DNA from 4 places in the Streptomyces sp. PSU-S4-23 genome. Region 3 is predicted to be linked to each of the others. Evidence: riboswitches for the same ligand, from Rfam matches in the RefSeq annotation. Region 3 holds a riboswitch; each other region holds the start of a gene.
What was found. Region 3 has a riboswitch for cyclic di-AMP ahead of ACZ79I_RS21390 (M23 family metallopeptidase). Riboswitches for the same ligand answer to the same signal wherever they lie in the genome.

Region 1 (2,192 bases), 1.1 Mb from region 3:
GAGCGCCGACACCGGCAACGGCCGCTTCGGCGGACTTCAGCTGTCGCAGGACGACTGGGACGCCTATGGCGGCCTGGACTACGCCCCGCGCCCCGACCAGGCCAGCCGCTCGCAGCAGATCGCCGTCGCCGAGAAGATCCTCGCCGACCGGGGCGTCTCCGTGTGGCCGGGCTGCGGCCTGCTCTCAGGGCTGGACAAGGACCCGGCCGCCGCCCACGTCGACACGGGGGTCGCCGGCGACGCGTCCGGCGGCGGTCCGGCCTCGGGCTCCGGTGCCGACTCCGGCCTGTCCGAGTCATCCGGATCATCCGGATCGGGTGGCTCTTCGGCATCCTCTTCCTCTTCTCCCTCTTCGTCCCCTTCCGCGACCTCGACGACCGATTCCGGTAAGAGCAAGGCGAATGCGAGTGAATCCGGCGATTCAGCCGATTCCGGTGACTCGGCGGCCGGTGTGACGAACGGTGATGACTCGGACAAGTCCGATCAGAACGGGGCCTCTTCGGGTGCCGGGGAGTCCGAGGACTCCGGTGCGGGCCGCCATCGCGGTGACAGTGCCGAGGAGGGCGCCCTGGACGGCCGTACCGGTGACGCGGCCGGCCGCCATGCCTCGCGCGACTCGTCCGCCCCGCTGTCCGCCGACGACGGCTCGTACACCGTCCGTCCCGGGGACAGCCTGTCGGGCATCGCCGACTCCCTTGACCTCACGGGCGGGTGGACGGCGCTGTACGACGCGAACAAGCAGACGGTCGGCACCGACCCCAACCTCATCCTCCCCGGTCAGAGCCTTGCGCTCGATGTCGACGGGACGGCGGGGCGGTCCTGAACTGCCGTCGCTGGAGTGGTGGTTCACGTCCCACTTCGTGCGCTATGTCCAGTTTGGTGAAAGTGAGAGATGGGTCTCACTCGCCCTGATCAGCTTTGAAATTCGGTGGATCGACTGCTTACGGTCTTGCCGCTCGCTTCAGCGGGCTCCCATGGCCGCCACGCCGAATCCTGCCAGCGGCCGTACGGAAACAGTCGTCGCGTCAAGCGCCGTAGGCAGGAGCGGGGGACCCAAGGTAAGTGCCGTGCCCGGACGTTGACCGGGGACGGCTTGGGGTGAAGCCGCGCGCCCTGACAAGCGCGGCCGGGCAACTCAACCGGCCCGAACCCGACAGCTCACCTCGCAGGCGTCGGTGAGGGGAACGAACCATGCTGTGTTCCGGCAACGGCAAGCACCGCCGCCCGTCCAAAGCCACCCGTGTCATCGCGCTCGCCGGCGTCACCGGCGCCGCCATCGCCGCCCCGCTGCTCGCGGCCGGCAACGCCTCGGCCGCCACCGCCGCCGAGTGGGACGCCGTCGCCCGGTGCGAGTCCGGCGGCAACTGGTCCATCAACACCGGCAACGGTTTCTACGGTGGCCTGCAGTTCACCAACTCCACGTGGGCCGCGTTCGGCGGCACCGCCTACGCCCCGCGTGCCGACCTGGCCACCAAGGCGCAGCAGATAGCCATCGCCGAGAAGGTCCTCGCGGGCCAGGGCAAGGGCGCCTGGCCGGTCTGCGGCAAGGGCCTGTCCAGCACCCCCTACAGCGGCGCGGTGAGCGGCGGCTCGTCGAGCGCCGCCAAGCCCGCCACCCGTCCGGCCACGCAGCAGTCCTCCCGGTCGGCCGCGCGCCCGGCCGCCCCGGCCGCTCCGAAGGCCGCCGCCACCCCCGCCGCCCCGAAGGTCGCGAAGGGCGACGGCGAGTACACGGTGGTCAAGGGCGACACCCTCAGCGGTATCGCCGCCGCGCACGACGTCAAGGGCGGCTGGCCGAAGCTGTTCCAGCTGAACAAGGGCGTCGTCAAGGACGCCGACCTCATCTACCCGGGCCAGCGGCTGCACCTGAAGTGACAGCCGTCCGGCAGCCGGACGACGGGGTCCTCACGGGCGCGGCCCCCACAGTGGAGGCCGCGTGAGGTCCGCCCCCGCCCCACGGGCTCCCCGCTCCGGTGCGTTTTCCCCCGAACGCACCGGGGCGGGGCTTTTTTCCTGTGTGTCCCGTGACGTTCGCCGCCTCTTCTCCGGGGGGCTTTGTTCCGTGCGGAAACAATGTGTACCGTCACTCTGTCCACGGGACGGTCGGTCGGCTTCCGGCATCCCGGGGACGGTTAGTCTCTAGTCGCAAGGTGCCCCGCACTCTCAGCGTCACATCCACGAAGGAGATGCTC
Region 2 (2,192 bases), 390 kb from region 3:
TCCGGTGCCGTGCGGCCAGGTGGCCGCCCGGCTGTGCGACGTGGCACCCGACGGGGCGTCGACCCTCGTCACCCGTGGCGTCCTGGACCTGTCCGCACGCCACGGCCGCGACCGGACGGTTCCCTGGACCCCGGGTGCCACGGAGGACGTGACGGTCGAGCTGGGCGGTGTCGGGCACGTCTTCCCGCCCGGCCATCGCATCCGCCTCGCCGTGTCCTCCGTGTACTGGCCGTGGCTGTGGCCGCAACCGGGTTCGGAGGCGGGCCTCGTCCTGGACCCGGCGGGCAGCCGGCTCGAACTTCCCCTGCACACGGCGCAGTCCGGGCCGCCCATCGTGTTCGGGGAACCGGAGCACGCCCGGCCGCTGGGCATCAGCTCCCCCGCCATGCTCGACGAGCCGCGCCCGCCCCGGCTGGTGGTCCGGGACGTGGCGAAGGGCGAGTGGCGCCTCGAACTCGCCCCGTGCCGCGAGGGTGTTCTCGTGTACCCCGACGGTCTCGAGGTCACCGAGGACGCCCGGGAGACGTACACCGTCGAGGACGCGGACGCGTTGACGGCCCGGGCCCGCTCGGACCGGTCGATCCGGATGCACCGCCCGGAGACGGGATGGGACGCCAGGGTGGAGACGCACTCCGGGATCGCCTGCACGGCGGCGGAGTTCGTCGTCTCGGACGAGGTGGTCTGCAGGGACGGGGACGAGGTGGTGTTCCACCGGACATGGGAGACGAGGATTCCCCGCACGGTGACCCCCTCCACCACGCCGGTGAAATGCCCGAATTAGTGGTATTCGGACCACATTTCCTGTGAGCTTCACCACTCGGAGAGCCGATGGCGCGAGCGGATCGCGCCGAACGGATGATCGCTGACCGATTTGCCCGAATTGCTATCTGATTTCCCATATTACCAAATTCCCCAACACGGGGAGGAAGTCAGTGAAATCGGTCACCTCACCCCGACACCACTCTTTTCAGTCATGTAGCCAACTTCCCGTCCACAAAGGGCGCGTTGGCCGCTGAGCTCAAAGCGGATCAACATCGACATTGCAGAATGTCAAGGTCATTTCGACCGGACCATGACTTCTCGCTTGTTCCGGGCATCTCCCCTCGCATACCTTCCTCTCGACCCGAGCGGATCGCCGAATCCTGCCGCCGCTCGAGGGCCCATCCACCGATGACGGCAGGAGCGGGGGACCCAGGTAAGTCGCCGAGCCGGACACCGCGCCGGAACGGCTTGGGGTGAAGCCGTGCCCTCGGGACCGAGGACACGGCCGGGCACCTCCCAGCCCGAACCCGACAGCTCACCTCGCAGGCGCCGGAGAGGAAAACGACATGCCCGCTTTCGCCCTGCCCGTACGCCGTCGGAACGACCGGTCCAAGGCCACCCGCGTCCGCCGCACCCTCGCCGTCGCGGCGACCGCCGCCGCGGTGCTCGCCCTTCCCGTCGTCGGCGCGACGAGCGCCTCGGCCGCCACACCCGCCACCGGAGCGGCGACGGCCACGACCTACCGCGGCGGCAGCCTCGACGGCTGGATACGTCAGTCGCTGACCGTCATGGCGAAGAACGGGATTCCCGGTTCCTACAACGGGATCTACCGCAACGTGATGCGCGAGTCGGCGGGCAACCCGCGGGCCATCAACCTCTGGGACTCCAACGCCGCGAAGGGCATTCCGTCCAAGGGCCTCCTGCAGGTCATCGACCCGACCTTCCGCGCGTACCACGTGCCCGGCACGGCGTACGACCCCTACGACCCGGTCGCGAACATCACGGCCGCCTGCAACTACGCGGCCCACCGGTACGGCTCGATCGACAACGTCAACAGCGCCTACTGAGCCCGAACAGTCTCTCGAGGACGACGGCGATGCCGTCGTCCTCGTTGGACAGGGTGACCTCGTCGGCGACCGCCTTGAGTTCGGGGTGGGCGTTGGCCATGGCGACGCCGTGCGCGGCCCAGTCGAACATGGGGATGTCGTTGGGCATGTCGCCGAAGGCGATGGTCCGCGACGGGCTCAGGCCCAGATGCTCGGCCGCCAGCGCGAGCCCCGTCGCCTTGGTGATGCCGCACGGCTGGAGTTCGACGGTTCCGGGCCCCGACATGGTGACCGTCGCCAGGGACCCGATCGCACCGCGGGCCGCCACCGCCAACTCGTCGTCCGACAAGGTGGGATGGCGCAGCAGCACCTTGCTGATGGGCT
Region 3 (2,192 bases):
CCGCCGGGGTGCACCTCCAGGTGCAGGTGCGGCCCGGTCACGTTGCCGGTCGCGCCCACGCGGCCGATGACGTCGCCGGTGGCCACCTTCTGCCCCGCGCTGACGCTGATCGAGGACTGGTGGCAGAACCACAGCTCGGTGCCGTCGTCGAGGGTGAGGATGGTGCGGTACCCGTAGGAACCGGCCCAGCCCGCCTCGGTGATGGTGCCGCTGTGGACCGCCTTGATGAGCGTGCCCGTCGGCGCGGCGAAGTCGAGTCCGGTGTGGTAGCCGGAGGACCACATGGAACCGGCGTCGCCGAAGCGGGAGGTCAGGGTGTACGAGGAGGTCGGCAGCGCGTACTGCTTGGCGAGCTCGGCCAGTCGCGCGGCCTCGGCCTTCTTCTTGGCCTCCTCGATCGCCTGCTGCTTCTCGGCCGCGGCCTTGGCCTCCGCGGCGTCCTGCGCCTTGACGGCGGCCTCGGCGGCCTTCTTCGCGGCGGCGTCCTCGGCGGCCTGTGCGGCCGCGCTGTCGATCCGGTCCTGCTGGGACTCGGCCTGCTGCAGGATCCGGGCGCGCAGTGCCTCGCCCGCGTCCGCGCTGCCCGCGGCGGCGTCGGCGGTGGTCAGGCCGGCGGAGCTGAGGGCGGTGGCGGAGCCCTTGGGGGCGCCGGAGTCCTCGCCGAGGAGTGCCTTGGCCGAGTCCGCGACCGAGGACAGGTCCGGCATGGATATCGACACCGGGGGCTTGCCGGTCTGCGCGGTGGCCATGCCGCCCGCGCCGACGGCGGCCATCACACCGACGCCCAGAACCGTGGAGCTGCGCGCGAGCCCGCCCCCGCGCTGCTTGGTGACGCGATGCCGGCCGCGTACGGGGCGGAGGGACTCCTCGGTGGGGTTCCACTCCTCCCAGGGGCCCTCGTCGGTACGGGGTGCGAAGCCGAACGTCTGAGTGCCGTTCGGAGCGAACGAGGTGCTCTGGGCAGGCCCGTTGGACGCCACGTGGGCGCACTCCTTCCTTCCTACTGGCCTACCGGGTTAGCTGACGGGTTCGGAGCAGGAAGGTCTCCTACGGGCGTCACCGGCCGTGCTGCCACGGCGGCTTCCGCCCGATTCACCCCAAGGTGGTGGTTCCCCGGCTCCCTTGCGGGATTCGGCACACGCGCACGGAGCCGCCTCTTGTGACGGCTGGGACGACCGCGCTGCGTTATCGAACGTTAATAGACGCGGGGCCCGGATTCCAAGCCGTTCCATCAGATCTCTGATGCTTTTGACCTGGACTTTCATGCCAGGAACGGGCTAAATGGGGCGACTTGGCCACGCCTCGGGGGCCCCACCGTTATTGACGGTGCATCAGTTGTTATGCGCAGGGGCGTCATCCGTTCACATGGCGTGACGACGCTGAGGGCCGGTCGGGCCGGTGCACGGCCAGCAGGGCGATGTCGTCCGTGGCGCGGCCGCCGGTGTGGCGGGCGACGTCCTCGGTGACGGCGGTCAGCAGGGCGCCCGGGCCGGTGCGGACGCGGCCGGCGAGACAGCCGACGGGATCGTAGAACCCGCCGCGCGCATCACGCGCCTCGAAGACGCCGTCGGTGCAGCACAGCAGCGTCGCCCCGGGCGGGAAGTCCCATTCCTCGGCACGGTCCGGCCGGCTGCCGAGGTCGCCGATGCCGAGCGGCAGCGCCGGCTCGTCGGGCTCGATCTCGCGCACCGTGCCGTCCGGGAGCAGCAGCAGCGGGGCCGGGTGGCCGCGGTTGACGACGCGGACGGTGTCACGGCCGTGCGGGATCTCCGCGAGGACGGCGGTGGTGAACCCCTCGAGGGCGTCCGGTCCGCCGCGCCGGACGCCCTCGCGCGACAGCGCCCGCTCCAGGCGCTGGGCCACGGCCTCCAGCGTGCACTCCTGCTCGGCGGCCTCCCGGAAGGCGCCGATGACGACGGCGACGGCGGCCACGGCCCCCATGCCCTTTCCGCGCACGTCCCCGACGACCAGCCGTACCCCGTGCGGGGAGTCCTGCACGGCGTACAGGTCCCCGCCGATGAAGGCGTCGGCCTGCGCCGCCTCGTACCGGGCCGCGATGTCGAGCCCGCCGATCCGCGCGGCGGGCTCGGGCAGCACGGCGCGCTGGGCGGCCTCGGCGATCTCGCGGGCGGAGGCGAGGCGTCTGTCGTTGCGGCGGACGAGCACGTTGAGGAGGACGGCGAGGGCGGCGA
Region 4 (2,192 bases), 3.7 Mb from region 3:
GGGAGGGCAGCAGGAGCCGTGACGGCCGCGGCGGCCCGGCCCGGGCCCTCAGACACAGGCGGGCCCCGCCACCCGCCCGAAGGCCCCCCGCGGCGGCACGCGGAAGGCGTGGGGCGCGGGCACCGGCCTCGCCGGTGCGGTGGGCGACCGGGACGCCGCGCAGGGTGCCCGGCCCCGGCGGCACCCCCTCCGCACCGGCTGCGGCCCGCCCGGCGGTCACCGGGAGTGTTCCGGCCCGCCCCGGTCCGCTCCCGCTCCGCGATCCCGTGGTGCCGGCAGGACCCCGCGCCCCAGCAGCCAGGGCAGGACGCGCCACAGGCCCACGCAGACGAGGAACGTCCCCGCGCCCGCGGCGATGCCGGCGGCCCGGCCGAGCGACACATCCACCACCAGGAGCACCGAGCCGGTGAGCGCCAGCATCAGTACGCCCATCCCGATCGTTGCGAGACGGGAGGAGACCCGCACGATGACGGGCTTGGCGTTCTGCTGGAAGAGCGAGCGGTGCAGCGCGGCGGGCGCCGTGAACAGGGCCGCGGCCAGCGCGGAGAGGAGCAGCGTCGTGACGTAGATGACGCGCTGGACCGTGTCCAGGGAGGGGAAACGCGGGGTGAAGGCCAGGGTCAGCAGGAACGCGAACAGGATCTGGACCCCGGTCTGGGTGACGCGCAGTTCCTGCAGCAGTTCGGCGAAATTGCGGTCGGCGCGCTCCAGGGGAGTCTCGCGCCGCGCCTGGTGGGGAGCTCGGTCGGCCATGGTGCACGAGTTCCCGTTACGGCCCTGGTCACGCCACGGCGGGGCGACGGCGCAGCGGGCCGTCGCCCCGCCGGCCGCATCAGCTCACCCGTCCGTACCAGACGCTCTTCGTCCAGATCTTCTGGAGCCTGACCACGTCCCCGGTCTTCGGGGAGTGCCAGATCTTTCCCTTCCCGGCGTAGATGCCGACGTGGTAGATGTTCCGGCCCGAGTGGAAGAACACCAGGTCTCCGGCCCTGCGGTGCGAGGACGAGACATGGTGCGTCCTGTTGTACTGCGCCGCGGCCGTGCGGGGCAGTTTCTTGCCCGCCTTCTTGTAGGCGTAGAGCGTGAGCCCGGAGCAGTCGAAGCGGCGTGGTCCGGTGGCACCCCACTTGTACGGGGCACCCTTCTTCGACGCCGCGACCCGGAGGGCCTTCGTGGCCGGTGTCATGGCGGCCGCGTCGGTGGCGACGCCGGGGACAGCGATGCCGCCGCCGACGGCGGCGAGGGTGAGGGCCGAGGCGGTGCCGGCCCGGGTCAGCAGCGACGGGACACGATTGAGCGCAGCCATGCGCAACCCTTCGTCAGCCGCCTGTGAAGGATGACCTGTCGGATTCGGACTGGCGAAGTAGCCCGGCCGCTCGCGCGGCTTCACCCCAAGGACCGTCCGGATCTCTCCGGTGGCCCGCCTTGCCGGGTCCTCCACTCCTGCCGATCCACTCCTGTCGACCGGTCGTCCGGGCGGCGGCAGGATTCGGCGTCCGCCCGGACCGCCCCGCCGCGGTGGCGGGGGCTTGTCGTCAGGAAGGGATCTTCACCTACCAGGGTCCGAAAATCACAATGGAATCGGTGATTTGTGGCGTTACTCACCACTCACTCGTTCGGGTGGACAACCCTCTTTTCGGGGGAAGTTGAGGGCATGAACCAGGCCCCGACCTGCATCGGAGTCCCGCCTTGCGCCCTGTGGGCAGCCGTGTTGTGCGACTCCTGCGGGCCTGGGGCCGGAGCCGTCTCTACTCCGGTCTGGGGTACACCATTTGGCCCGTTTGAGCCGCGCCGGACGGACGGCCGTCCGTCCGGCATGCCTGCGCAGCGGTCTGTCCGGCTCACCCTTCCGGCCCGGGGCGCGAGGCCGTTGTCCGCCGATTCCCCCGGAGGCGCCGGGGGATCGGCTCATTCCGGTCCGGGCGGCAGGGCGACGCGGCCCGTGCGGCGTTCGCCGTCGAGGACGCGCAGGGCGCGGGCGAGGGTCGGGCCGTGCAGTTCGTGCTCCCCGCGCAGGTGCATCTGCGTCAGCGCGTCGCGCAGGGCCGCGGCCTTGCCCACCAGGGCCTGGGCTGCGCGCAGTCCCCGGTAGGTGTCACCCGAGTGTGCCGGGTTGACACGGCCGAGCAGGTCGACGACATCGAGGTAACGGTCGATCAACTCGGCCTCCGCGCGGGTCAGCGCGGGCAGCG

Region 1: it holds a riboswitch for cyclic di-AMP, as region 3 does, so the genes downstream of both, ACZ79I_RS16310 (transglycosylase family protein) here and ACZ79I_RS21390 (M23 family metallopeptidase) in region 3, are expected to answer to the same signal.
Region 2: it holds a riboswitch for cyclic di-AMP, as region 3 does, so the genes downstream of both, ACZ79I_RS23125 (transglycosylase SLT domain-containing protein) here and ACZ79I_RS21390 (M23 family metallopeptidase) in region 3, are expected to answer to the same signal.
Region 4: it holds a riboswitch for cyclic di-AMP, as region 3 does, so the genes downstream of both, ACZ79I_RS04995 (C40 family peptidase) here and ACZ79I_RS21390 (M23 family metallopeptidase) in region 3, are expected to answer to the same signal.

The regions. Positions count from the first base shown of each region.
Region 1 is NZ_JBVMUU010000002.1:3,554,873-3,557,064, reverse strand. It holds gene ACZ79I_RS16315 (LysM peptidoglycan-binding domain-containing protein) at 1-823, shown strand, start outside; cyclic di-AMP (ydaO/yuaA leader) riboswitch at 1,021-1,187, shown strand; gene ACZ79I_RS16310 (transglycosylase family protein) at 1,192-1,875, shown strand; gene eno (phosphopyruvate hydratase) at 2,187-2,192, shown strand, end outside.
Region 2 is NZ_JBVMUU010000002.1:5,044,956-5,047,147, reverse strand. It holds gene ACZ79I_RS23130 (CocE/NonD family hydrolase) at 1-781, shown strand, start outside; cyclic di-AMP (ydaO/yuaA leader) riboswitch at 1,156-1,326, shown strand; gene ACZ79I_RS23125 (transglycosylase SLT domain-containing protein) at 1,329-1,829, shown strand; gene ACZ79I_RS23120 (HAD family hydrolase) at 1,813-2,192, opposite strand, start outside.
Region 3 is NZ_JBVMUU010000002.1:4,653,063-4,655,254, reverse strand. It holds gene ACZ79I_RS21390 (M23 family metallopeptidase) at 1-980, opposite strand, end outside; cyclic di-AMP (ydaO/yuaA leader) riboswitch at 991-1,147, opposite strand; gene ACZ79I_RS21385 (PP2C family protein-serine/threonine phosphatase) at 1,354-2,192, opposite strand, start outside.
Region 4 is NZ_JBVMUU010000002.1:921,871-924,062, reverse strand. It holds gene ACZ79I_RS05005 (ATP-binding protein) at 1-22, shown strand, start outside; gene ACZ79I_RS05000 (DUF6328 family protein) at 217-753, opposite strand; gene ACZ79I_RS04995 (C40 family peptidase) at 833-1,306, opposite strand; cyclic di-AMP (ydaO/yuaA leader) riboswitch at 1,310-1,505, opposite strand; gene ACZ79I_RS04990 (hypothetical protein) at 1,909-2,192, opposite strand, start outside.